2 linked regions of the Luteitalea sp. TBR-22 genome follow. The protein of the gene in region 1 interacts with the protein of each later gene in a pairwise test. Links are inferred from orthologs where the notes say so. Each region holds a gene or a part of one and is shown in the gene's direction. Other genes may lie near its edges. The genes, in order: TBR22_RS00025 and lpdA.

What was found.
Region 2: the proteins of TBR22_RS00025 (region 1) and lpdA interact in binary tests that used the Escherichia coli proteins (3 or more experiments, as listed by UniProt). The link is inferred for Luteitalea sp. TBR-22 from one-to-one orthologs.

The regions. Positions count from the first base shown.
Region 1 is NZ_AP024452.1:6,045-11,989, reverse strand. Bases 1,023-4,047 are described here. They hold TBR22_RS00025 (ATP-dependent helicase), read left to right. Parts: upstream 1,023-1,391; coding sequence 1,392-3,704; downstream 3,705-4,047. Other genes in these bases: gyrA (DNA gyrase subunit A), read right to left, coding at 3,815-4,047; TBR22_RS00030 (four helix bundle protein), read right to left, coding at 1,023-1,205. In the rest of the region: glmS (glutamine--fructose-6-phosphate transaminase (isomerizing)), read left to right, coding at 1-776; more of TBR22_RS00030, read right to left, coding at 846-1,022; more of gyrA, read right to left, coding at 4,048-5,945. UniProt on the Escherichia coli protein: A helicase with DNA-dependent ATPase activity. Unwinds DNA duplexes with 3'-5' polarity. Translocates on single-stranded DNA with 3'-5' polarity. Initiates unwinding more efficiently from a nicked substrate than double-stranded DNA.
Region 2 is NZ_AP024452.1:4,278,527-4,284,403, reverse strand. What follows is about bases 2,070-5,026. They hold lpdA (dihydrolipoyl dehydrogenase), read left to right. Parts: upstream 2,070-2,820; coding sequence 2,821-4,233; downstream 4,234-5,026. Other genes in these bases: TBR22_RS17965 (metal-dependent hydrolase), read left to right, coding at 4,386-5,026; TBR22_RS17975 (dihydrolipoyllysine-residue acetyltransferase), read left to right, coding at 2,070-2,646. In the rest of the region: aceE (pyruvate dehydrogenase (acetyl-transferring), homodimeric type), read left to right, coding at 1-947; more of TBR22_RS17975, read left to right, coding at 967-2,069; more of TBR22_RS17965, read left to right, coding at 5,027-5,096; TBR22_RS17960 (DUF1592 domain-containing protein), read left to right, coding at 5,166-5,877. UniProt on the Escherichia coli protein: Lipoamide dehydrogenase is a component of the glycine cleavage system as well as of the alpha-ketoacid dehydrogenase complexes.

The DNA.
Region 1 (5,945 bases):
CGCTCGCCGCGCTGCGTGAGGCGCGTCGGCAGGGCGCGCGGACGCTGGCCATCTGCAACGTCGTCGGCAGCATGGCGACGCGCGAGGCCGAGGGCACGATCCAGACGCACGCGGGACCCGAGATCGGCGTCGCGTCCACCAAGGCGTTCACGACGCAGCTCGTGGCGCTGACGCTGCTGGCGCTGAAGCTCGGACGCGCCCGCGGCGTGCTCGACGCCGACGCCGTGCGGCCCATCCTGCAGGCCCTCACCGAGCTGCCGCGTCACGTCGAGCAGGTGCTCTCGTGCGCGCCTTATCTCGAGGACGTGGCGCGTCGCTTCTACCAGTGCTCCGACTTCCTCTTCCTCGGGCGCGGCATGCACTACCCGATCGCGCTCGAGGGCGCGCTGAAGCTGAAGGAGATCTCGTACATCCACGCCGAGGGCTATCCGGCCGGCGAGATGAAGCACGGCCCGATCGCGCTCATCGACGAGAAGATGCCCGTGGTGGCGCTCGCGCCGCGCGATCACGTGTTCGAGAAGATGCTGGGCAACGTGCAGGAAGTGAAGGCCCGCGGCGGCTCGGTGATCGCGATCACCGAGGAGGGGGAGCCGCACCTCTGGTCGCTGCTCGATCCCCGCCGTGACGCGCGCCTCGTGCTCCCGCCGATCCACCCGCTGCTGTCACCGATCACGATGACGGTGCCGCTGCAGTTGCTCGCCTACCACGTCGCCGTGCTGCGAGGCTGCGACGTCGACCAGCCGAGGAATCTCGCGAAGTCGGTCACGGTCGAGTGACGGCAGTCGGGAGTCGGCAGTCGGCAGTGCCAGCTCCATGGCGGGGCAGTGGCAGCACTGTCGGCTGCGTCACGACTCCAGCCTCGAGACGAGCGCGTTGAGCATGCGGCCCACACGGTGGCAAAGTGCTGCCATCTCCGAGACCCCCTCAGGGTCTCCGATGCCGAGTTCCCTGACGAGGTCCAGTTGCGTCTCCAGTTCAGCGTTGCTGCCCGCAGCGATGTTCAGATACCGGGCATAGGCATGCCGGGATCTCTGTCGGTATCCCTCTGCGATGTTCGAGGCGACCGACACGGATGCTCTCCGCATCTGTGAGCCGATCTCGATGCGATGCATGTAGGGGTAGGTGAGGGTGGCGTGGTACACGCACTTGGCCAACTCCTTCGAGAGTTGCCACACCTCGAGGTCCCTGAATGAGCGTGGGTGCACACGGCGGGCATTGCACGGCAAGGGCCAGACGGTGCTTCGAGCGTGGCGACGGTATAATCGAGGTTCCTGAAGTGATCGTGCAGAAACTGCAACGACGCTACAGCCACGCCTGGCGCACTCTCGGCCTCGAGTCCTCCGTCAATGAGTCACACGAACGCACAGGGCGCTTCTGGTCGCGCTGAGACAATGACTGCCGACCGCCGACTGCCGACTGCCGGCGAGGATTTCCTCTCCTCCCTCAACCCCGAGCAGCGCGACGCCGTCCTGCACACCGACGGACCGCTGCTGATCCTGGCCGGGGCGGGCTCTGGGAAGACGCGCGTCATCGCCTATCGCATCGCGTACCTGATCGGCAGCGGGCTCGCCCGGCCGTTCGAGGTGCTGGCGGTCACCTTCACCAACAAGGCTGCCGAGGAGATGCGGGAGCGGGTCGGGAAGCTGATCGGCGCCGACGCACGCGACGTGTGGGTGTCGACGTTCCACTCGCTGTGTGCACGGCTGCTGCGGCGCGAGGCGCCGGCCATCGGCCTGTCGCGCGACTTCGTGATCTACGACAGCAGCGACCAGCAGGTCGCGGTCAAGCAGGTGATGCGCGAGTTGCAGATCGACGACAAGTTGATCCAGCCGCGCCAGGTGCTCGGGCGCATCAGCCAGGCGAAGAACCGCATGGAGGCCCCCGACAAGGTCGGCAACGGCTCCTACCGCGACGAGCAGATCGCGAAGATCTACGACGGCTACGTGAAGGCCCTCGAGCGAGCCAACGCGCTCGACTTCGACGACCTGCTCCTCAAGACCGTGGAGCTGTTCGAGCACGAGGGCGTGCGCTCGAAGTACCAGCGGCAGTTCCGGTACGTGATGATCGACGAGTACCAGGACACCAACAGGCCGCAGTACCTGCTGATCAAGCACCTGGTGGGGGCCCGGCACAACCTCGCCGTCGTCGGCGATCCCGACCAGTCCATCTACAAGTGGCGCGGCGCCGACCTGCGCAACATCCTCGACTTCGAGCAGGACTTCCCCGAGGCCGCGACCGTCCGCCTCGAGCGCAACTACCGCTCGACCCAGAACATCCTCGACGCGGCGTCGGCGGTGATCGCCAACAACGCGGACCGCAAGGAGAAGCGCCTCTGGACCGAGCAGGGCCGGGGCGACCTGATCACGTACTTCCGCGGCGAGGACGAGCTCGAGGAGGCGTCGTTCATCGCGCGCGAGCTGCGCAAGGAGGTGACCGCGCGGCGCGACGCGACCGTCGCCATCCTGTATCGCCTCAACTCGCAGTCGCGCGCGCTGGAAGATCAGTTGATGCGCGACGGCACGCCGTACCGCATCATCGGCGGCGTCCGCTTCTACGAGCGCAAGGAAGTGAAGGACGCGCTCTCGTACCTGAAGCTGATCATCAACCCGCACGACGATGTGAGCTTCAGGCGCGTGGTGAACGTGCCGGCGCGCGGCATCGGCAAGTCGGTGATGGACGCGCTCGAGCGCGACGACCCCGGCGCGGGCGGCAGCGCGCCGCCGATGATGGCGGCCGGCCTGTTCGAGGTCGCGGCGTCGCAGTCGCTCTGGGCCAGGGCGACGCACCTGATTGCGTCCCGCACCCTGCCAGGTCGCGCCCACAACGCGCTCAAGCAGTTCGTCGAGTTGATCGACGCCCTGGTCGGCATCGCGAAGCACGAGCCGGTGTCGACGCTGATCGGCAAGATGCTCGATCAATCGGGCTACCTCAAGGCGCTGCGTGAGGAGAACACCGAGGAAGCGGAGAGCCGCATCAACAACCTCGCCGAATTCGTCTCGACCGCGCGCGAGTACGAGGAGCGGGAGGCCGACGCGTCGATCGGCGGCTTCGTCGATCGCCTGTCGTTGCTGTCGGAAGCCGACGAGTCGCAGGGGTCCAACAGCGCGCGCGTGTGGCTGATGACCATGCACGCCGCCAAGGGCCTGGAGTTCCCGGTCGTCGCCCTCGCCGGCATGGAAGAGGGCCTCTTCCCGCACAGCCGGGCAGGGGAGGACCAGGAGCAGATCGAGGAGGAGCGCCGGCTCTGCTACGTGGGCATGACCAGGGCGCAGTCGCGCCTGCTGCTCACCAGCGCCGCGCGCCGACGCGTCTTCGGCGAGTACCAGGCGACCGAGCCCTCACGCTTCCTCGACGAGATCCCGAAGGAACTGGTGCTGGAGACCCCGTCGTACACGCGCGCCCGCTCGTTCGGCACCTCGTCGTACGGCGGCCGCGCTGCCTACGAATCGCGGCCGAACCCGTACGGACGCCGGACGCCGGCGCGTGAGGAGGCGCCGGCGACCACGTACAAGTACGAGGACGAGGACCAGTCGAGCGACGGATCCCGGCCGAAGGCGGGGCAGAAGGTTCGCCACGCGCAGTTCGGCGTCGGCACGGTCAAGGAAGTGGACGGCAAGGGCGACGACATGAAGCTCACCGTGTACTTCCAGACGGTGGGCACCAAGAAGCTGATCGCCAAGTACGCGCGCCTGCAGCCGGTCTAGGCGCGGTGCGCCGACCTGAAGGTCGGCGCCTACGAGATGGAGCGCCTGCGAGATGGAGTGGCGTAGCCGCCGACCTTCAGGTCGGCGGTCTCGCTACGTGCGTGACGACCTCAGGCCTCGCCGTCCGTGTCGTCGGCGTCGTCGGACTCGTCGACGACATCCTCGATCGGCTCGTCGAGCGGCTCCTCGACGGCGCCCTCGGTCTCGAGCGGCGCCACCACCTCGGACGTGTCAGCAGCGACCTCCGCGATGTCGAGCCGGGCCAGCGCTTCGACGCGGTCCCCCTCGTCGAGGCGGATGAGGCGCACGCCCTGCGTGTTGCGGCCGATGGGCCGCAACGGCGCCACCGCCATCCGGATCACCATGCCGTCCTTGGTGATGATGAGGACCTGGTTGTCGTCCTCGACGTGCGTGACGCCGACCACCGGGCCGTTGCGGTCCGACGGCTGGATGTTGCGGATCCCGACGCCGCCGCGACCCGTGATGCGGTACTCGCTGAGCGGCGTCCGCTTGCCGTACCCGTTGGCCGTCACGGTGAGCATGGCGCCCGACTCCGACACCACCTCCATGGCCACGACCTCGTCGCCCTCGCGCAACGAGATGCCGCGCACGCCGTAGGCCGTCCGGCCCATCGCCCGCACGCGCGACTCGGGGAAGCGGATTGCCGTGCCACCGCGGGTGCCGATGAACACCTGCTGCGTGCCGGTCGACAGCTGCACCGCGATCACCTCGTCGTCGTCCTCGACGCCCATCGCGATGATGCCGCCGGCGCGCGGGTTCGAGTACGCCTTGAGGTCGGTCTTCTTGATGACGCCGCGGCGCGTGCCCATCACCACGAAGCGCTGGCCCTCTTCCGACGGGAACTCGCGCACCGCGACGACGTCGGCGACCTTCTCGCCGGCCGTCATCTGCACCAGGTTCGCGATCGACTTGCCGCGCGCATCGCGGCCGGCCTCCGGGATCTCGTGGACGCGCAGCCAGTAGGCGCGACCGCGGTCCGAGAAGACGATCAGGTACGCGTGCGTCGACGCCACGAACAGGTGGTGCACGTAGTCGTCGTCGGGCAGGCGCATGCCGATCGTGCCGGCGCCGCCGCGGCCCTGGAACCGGTACTCGTCGAGCGACGTGCGCTTGATGTAGCCCTTGTGGCTCACCGTGATCGCGATGTCCTCGTCGGCGATCAGGTCGAGGATGTCGATGTCGCTGGTGTCCTCGACCAGCTGCGTCCGCCGCGCGTCGCCGAAGCGGTCACGGGCATCCTTCAGCTCGTTGATGACGATCTCCATCACCAGCCGTTCGCTGCCGAGGATGGCACGCAGCCGCTCGATCTCCTTGATCAACTCCGCGAGCTCGTCGAGGATCTTCTGCCGCTCGAGGCCGGTGAGGCGCTGGAGCTGCATGTCGAGAATGGCCTGCGCCTGTAGCTGCGACAGCCCGAAGCTGGACATCAGGCCTTCGCGGGCCTCGCCCGGGCTCTTGGCAGCGCGGATCAGCGCGATCACCGCGTCGATGTGATCGAGCGCGATCTTGAGGCCCTCGAGGATGTGCGCACGCGCCTCGGCCTTGCGGAGCTCGAACTCCGTGCGCCGACGCACCACCTCGCGCCTGAACTCGATGAACCGCTCGAGCATCTCGAGCAGCGGCAGCACCCGCGGCCGGCCGTCGACGATCGACAGCATGATGATGCCGAACGACGACTGCAGCGGCGTGTGCTTGTAGAGGTTGTTCAGCACCACATCCGGCATCTCGCCGCGCTTCAGCTCGATGACGACGCGGATGCCCTGGCGGTCCGACTCGTCGCGGATGTCGGAGATGCCCTCGATCGTCTTGTCGCGCACGAGGTCGGCGATGCGCTCGATCAGCTTCGCCTTGTTGACCTGATAGGGCACCTCGGTGATGACGATCGCCTGGCGATCGCCGCCGCGGCCGATCGTCTCGACCTCGCTCTTGGCGCGCACGATCACGGTGCCGCGACCGGTCGCATACGCCGACACGATGCCGGCGCGGCCGACGATCACGCCGCCGGTGGGGAAGTCGGGGCCGAGCACGTGCTGCAGCAGCCGGCGACGCTTCTCGTCGCGGGTGAGCGGCTGCGGACGGCCCTCCTCGTCGATCGTGAACGCCTGTTCGGGATCGGCGATGGCGATGATCCCGTTGACCAACTCCGTGAGGTTGTGCGGCGGGATGTTGGTCGCCATGCCGACGGCGATGCCCGTCGACCCGTTCACCAGCAGGTTCGGG
Region 2 (5,877 bases), 4.3 Mb from region 1 along the record:
GCTCGATGTCGTCGTTCATCGCCGCGGGCACCTCCTACGCGACGCACGGCATCAACGCGATTCCGTTCTACATCTACTACTCGATGTTCGGCTTCCAGCGGGTCGCCGACCTGATCTGGGCCGCCGCCGACATGCGGACGCGCGGCTTCCTGCTGGGCGGCACGGCGGGCCGGACGACGCTGAACGGCGAGGGCCTGCAGCACCAGGACGGCCACAGCCACCTGGTGGCTTCGTCGGTGCCCAACTGCATCGCCTACGACCCGGCGTTCGCCTACGAGATCGCCGTGATCATCAAGGACGGCCTCCGTCGCATGTACCGCGACGACGAGAGCGTCTTCTATTACCTCACCCTGATGAACGGCAACTACGAGATGCCGCCCATGCCCGCCGGCACGGAAGAGGGGATCATCAAGGGCCTGTACAAGTTCAAGGCCTCCGGCCTGAAGAAGGCCAAGGCGCACGCGCAACTGCTCGGCAGCGGCGCGATCCTGCCCGGCGTCATCGACGCGGCCGCGATGCTCGAGAAGTACGGCGTGGCCGCCGACGTGTGGAGCGTCACCAGCTACACCGAACTGCAGCGCGACTGTCTCGCCGTCGATCGGTGGAACATGCTCCACCCGGCCGAGGCGCCGCGCGCGTCCTGGGTCGGCCAGCAGTTGGCCGGCGCCCCGGGCGTAGTGGTGGCCGCCTCCGACTACGTGAAGCTGATGCCGGCCGGCATCGACCATCACGTCTCGCAGCCGATGGCGCTGCTCGGCACCGACGGCTTCGGCCGCAGCGAGAGCCGCGAGGCGTTGCGCGACCACTTCGAGGTCGACGCGCGGCACGTCGTCGCGGCGACCCTGTCGCTGCTCGCGCGCGAGAAGCAGATCGACGTCAAGGTGGCGCAGGCCGCCTTCAAGGATCTCGGCATCAACCCCGAGAAGGCCAACCCCGCGCACGCGTAATCAAGGCATCGCAACGCTCATGGCAAACCAATTCACGCTGCCCTCGCTCGGCGACAACGTCAAGGCGGGGGATGTGCTCCGGGTGCTGGTCAAGGCCGGCGACGTGGTGGCTGTCGACCAGGCGGTGCTCGAGCTCGAGACCGACAAGGCGACGGTCGAAGTGCCCTCGACGATTGCCGGCACCGTGGCCGAGGTCAAGGTCAAGGAAGGCGATCGCATCGACGTGGGGCAGGTGATCTTCACGGTGAGCGGCGAGGCATCGGCGGCCCCGACCGGGGCCGCGCAGGTGCAGAAGGCCGCCGCGGCCGCCGTCGACCAACAGGACAAGGCCGAGCCGGTGCCCACGGCGCCGCCCGCGCCGGCCCCGACCGGCGGCGCTCGCATCGAGGTGACGGTGCCGTCGCTCGGCGAGAACGTCAAGGGCGGCGACGTCCTGAAGGTACTCGTCAAGGTCGGCGACTCGGTCTCGCAGGATCAGGGGATCCTCGAACTCGAGACCGACAAGGCGACCGTCGAAGTGCCGTCGCCGTCGGCCGGGACGGTCAAGGAAGTCGCGGTGAAGGACGGCGACAAGGTCGCCGTCGGGCAGGTGGTGCTCGTGCTCGACGGTGCGGCGCAGACCGCGTCGGCGCCGCCGGCCACGGTGGCCGCCGTGCAGCCGACGGTGCCGGAACTGCGCGCCGAGCGCGGGTTGCCGATGGCCCCCGTTCCCGGCCACGTGTCGGTGGCGACGCGCGGCCCGGCCGCGCCGCTCCCCGACGGCTCGGTCGCGCCGCCACGGCCCAACGTGCCGGCCTCGCCGGCGGTGCGTCGCCTCGCCCGGGAACTCGGCCTCGACATCGCCGACGTGCCCGGCAGCGGTCCCGGCGGGCGCATCAGCGACGCCGACGTGCGCGCCCACGCCAAGAACGTCATCACCGGCAAGGTGGCCGGTCCGGCCGGTCAGGCCGGCGCGGCGGCCGCGGGCTTCGCGTCAGAGCCGCTGCCGGACTTCAGCCAGTTCGGCGCCGTGGAGCGCAAGCCGATGCGCGGCATCCGCCGCAAGACGGCCGAGCACATGGTCGCCAGCTGGCACACCATCCCGCACGTCACCCAGTGCGAGAAGGTCGACATCACGGCGCTCGAGCAGCTGCGCAAGCAGTTTGCCAAGCGCGTCGAGGCCGGCGGCGGCAAGCTCACCGTCACGTCGATCATCACCAAGGTGATCGCGGTGGCGATGCGCAAGTTCCCGCAGTTCAACGCCTCGGTCGACCTCGCGAAGGAAGAGGTCGTCTACAAGTCGTACCTGAACATCGGCATCGCCGTCGACACCGAGCGCGGCCTGCTCGTGCCGGTGCTCAAGGACGTCGATCAGAAGTCGATCACGCAGATCTCGGCCGAGATCGCGCAGCTGGCCGAGAAGGCCCGCGCCGGCAAGCTGTCGCTGGAGGAGATGTCGGGCGGCTGCTTCACGATCACCAACCTCGGCGGCATCGGCGGCACGCACTTCACGCCGATCGTCAACCACCCCGAGGTGGCGATCATGGGCATGTCGCGATCGGCGATGGAGCCGGTGTGGAACGGCGAGAGCTTCGAGCCGCGACTCATGCTGCCGCTGTCGCTCTCGTACGACCACCGCGTCATCGACGGCGCCGATGCGATGCGCTTCCTCCGCTTCGTGGCCGAGGCGCTCGAGCAGCCGTTCTTGTTGGCACTCTAGAGGCTCACGGCTCAAGGCTCAGGGCTCAAACGAACAGGCTCGAGGCTCACGGCTCAGGGCTCAGAAAGATTGCTCGTGGCTCAGGACGCGGCGGCGACATCGTCCGCGGTGAGGCCCGAGGCTCGGGATGCTCTCCGAGCCTCGAGCCCTGAGCCTCGAGCCAGAGGGATTCCAATGGCAGACCCCACTCCACTCGTCGTCCTGGGCGCCGGCCCCGGCGGTCACGCCGCGGCGTTCCTGGCCGCCGATCTCGGCATGCCGGTCATCCTCGTCGACGAGGAGGCCAATCCCGGTGGCGTGTGCACCTACCGCGGCTGCATCCCGTCCAAGGCGCTGCTGCACGTCGCCAAGCTGCTCGAGGAGACCAAGCACGCCTCCAACTGGGGCATCGACTTCGGCCCGCCGACCATCGACGTCGCGCGCCTGCGCAACTTCAAGCAGGGCGTCGTCGACCGGCTCACGGGCGGCCTCGGTCAACTGACGCGCCAGCGCAAGATCACCTACCTGCAGGGGCGCGGCAGCTTCGTCGATGCGCACACGCTCAAGGTGGCGCTGACGGCGGGCGGCGAGCAGGTCGTCAGGTTCGAGAAGCTGATCATCGCCACCGGATCGCGCCCGGCCACGCTGCCCAACGTCAACGTCAGCAAGGAGCGGTTGCTCGACTCGACCGGCGCGCTCGAGCTGTCGCAGATCCCGAAGCGGTTGCTGGTCATCGGCGGCGGCTACATCGGCCTCGAACTCGGCAGCGTGTACGCGGCACTCGGCAGCGAGGTGTCGGTGGTCGAGATGATCGACCGCCTGCTCCCCGGTGCCGACAAGGACCTGGTGAACGTGCTCGCCAAGCGGATCCGCAAGATCTGCAAGCAGGTGCTCACGAGCACCAAGGTCGCCAACATGGAGGAGAAGGCCGACGGCGTGCACGTCACCTTCGAGGGCGAGCTCGAACAGAAGACGCAGGTGTTCGACCAGATCCTCGTGTCGATCGGGCGTCGGCCGAACGGGCACATCCCGGGCATCGAGACGACCGGCGTCGAGGTCACGGCACGCGGCTTCATCACCGTCGACCCCCAGCGCCGCACGACGGTGCCGCACATCTACGCCATCGGTGACGTCGCCGGCGACCCGATGCTGGCGCACAAGGCGACCTACGACGCCAAGATCGCCGTCGAGCACATCGCGGGGCACAAGGTCGCGTTCGAGCCGGCCGCGATCCCGGCGGTGGTGTTCACCGACCCCGAACTCGCCTGGTGTGGCCTCACGGAAGCCGAGGCACAGGAGCGCGGCATCGCCGTCGAGGTCGCGAAGTTCCCGTGGGGCGCGTCGGGGCGGGCGACGACCGTCGATCGCAACGACGGTCTGACCAAGTTGATCATCGAGCCGAAGACCGAGCGCGTGCTCGGCGTCGGCATCGTCGGCGTCAACGCCGGCGAGATGATCGCCGAGGGCGTGCTGGCGGTGGAGATGGCCGCGACCGCGAGCGATCTCAAGATGACGATCCACGCGCACCCGACGCTCAGCGAGACCGTGATGGAGTCGGCCGAGGTCTTCTTCGGCACGGCCACGAATTACTACAAGCCGAAGAAGTAGTCGGGCGCTGGGATCCGGGCACCGGGACGCGCGGATCGCGGATCGGGAAGGACGAAGGTCGACCAATGAAGGCCGACGGCCGAACTCGCCGCGCCGCAGGCGCACATCGGCGAGCCTGCAATGGCCGAAGGCCGTCAGCATCGCGAGGATTCATGGCGCTCGAACTCACGTGGCTCGGCCACGGCACGTTCCTGTTCACGTCGCCCGGCGGCGTGCGCGGGATGATCGATCCCTTCCTGTCGGGTAACCCGTCGTGTCCCGCGCAGTTCCACGAGGGCTACGGGCCGCTCGACGTGATCCTGGTCACGCACGGGCACAACGACCACATCGGTGACCTGGTGCGTGTGGCCAGGGCGACGGGCGCCACGGTGGTCGGCTCCTGGGAACTCGCGCAGTGGCTCGGGCCGCAGGGTGTGACGGCGCTCGAGCCGATGAACGTCGGCGGCACCATCGACGTGAAGGGCCTGCGCGTCACGATGACGCAGGCCTTCCACAGCGGCGGCTTCGTCACCGACGACGGCGCCATCGTCTATCTCGGCCCGCCGGCCGGCCTGATGGTGCGCTTCGAGGACGGCTACACCGTCTACCACGCCGGCGACACGTGCGTGTTCTCGGACATGCGCCTGCTCGCCGAGCTCTACCGCCCCGACGTCGCGATCCTCCCGATCGGCGATCGCTTCACGATGGGCCCGGAACAGGCCGCCAGGGCGGTCGAGTTCCTCGGCGTCCGGCACGTCGTGCCCACGCACTTTGCGACCTTCCCGCTGCTGACCGGCACCGTGCCGGCATTCGAGGCGCTGCTGCCGGCCGGCGTCCGCGTCGAGCATCTCGTCCCGGGTACGCCCGTGTCGCTGCAGAGATAGCCGAGCGGCCGTCGGCCAAGGCCGACGCGCGGCACCCGCCCTGCGGTAAGATCCGACCCGGATCCCGTGGTGAGCTGGTCCTTGCACAGGGTGGCCGTCGGCGGCCTCCTCGTCGTGGCGTTGGTGTCGGCGATCTCCGCGCAATCGCGGAACGCCGTCGCGCCCTCGCTTGCCTCGTCGGCTGCTGCCAGCGCGACTCCTGGGTCGCGACCGAGTCCCGCGTCCCGCGTCCCGACTCCCGACTCCCGCGTCCCGACTCCCGACTCCCGACTCCCGACTCCCGTCCATCGCGCCGCGGCGACGCTCGATCCGAGCGCCGCAGCGGCCACCTTCCGCGAGTTCTGCGTCGACTGCCACGGCACCTCGAAGCCGAAGGGCGGCATCAGCATCGAGGGCCTGCTCGAGAAGATGACCGTCGAGGACGTCGGCGCGCACTGGGAGGAGTGGCAGAGGATCGCCGACCGCATCGAGCTGCGCGAGATGCCTCCGGCCGACGAGGACCCGCTGCCGACCGATGCGCAGCGCGAGGTCGCCCTGGCGTGGATTCGCGGTGCACTTGCGCAGTACGACGCGCGACACGCCGGCGAGCCCGGCCGGGTCACCGTCCGCCGCCTCACCAGCGCCGAGTACGCCTATGCGATCCACGATCTCACGGGGATCGACGTCAAGACCGGGGTCGACGCCTCGAGCGACGCCGTCGGCGGTGAGGGGTTCGCCAACTTCGGCGACGTGCAGTTCGTGCAGGACACCACCGTCGAGCGCTACCTCGAGGCGGCGCGCC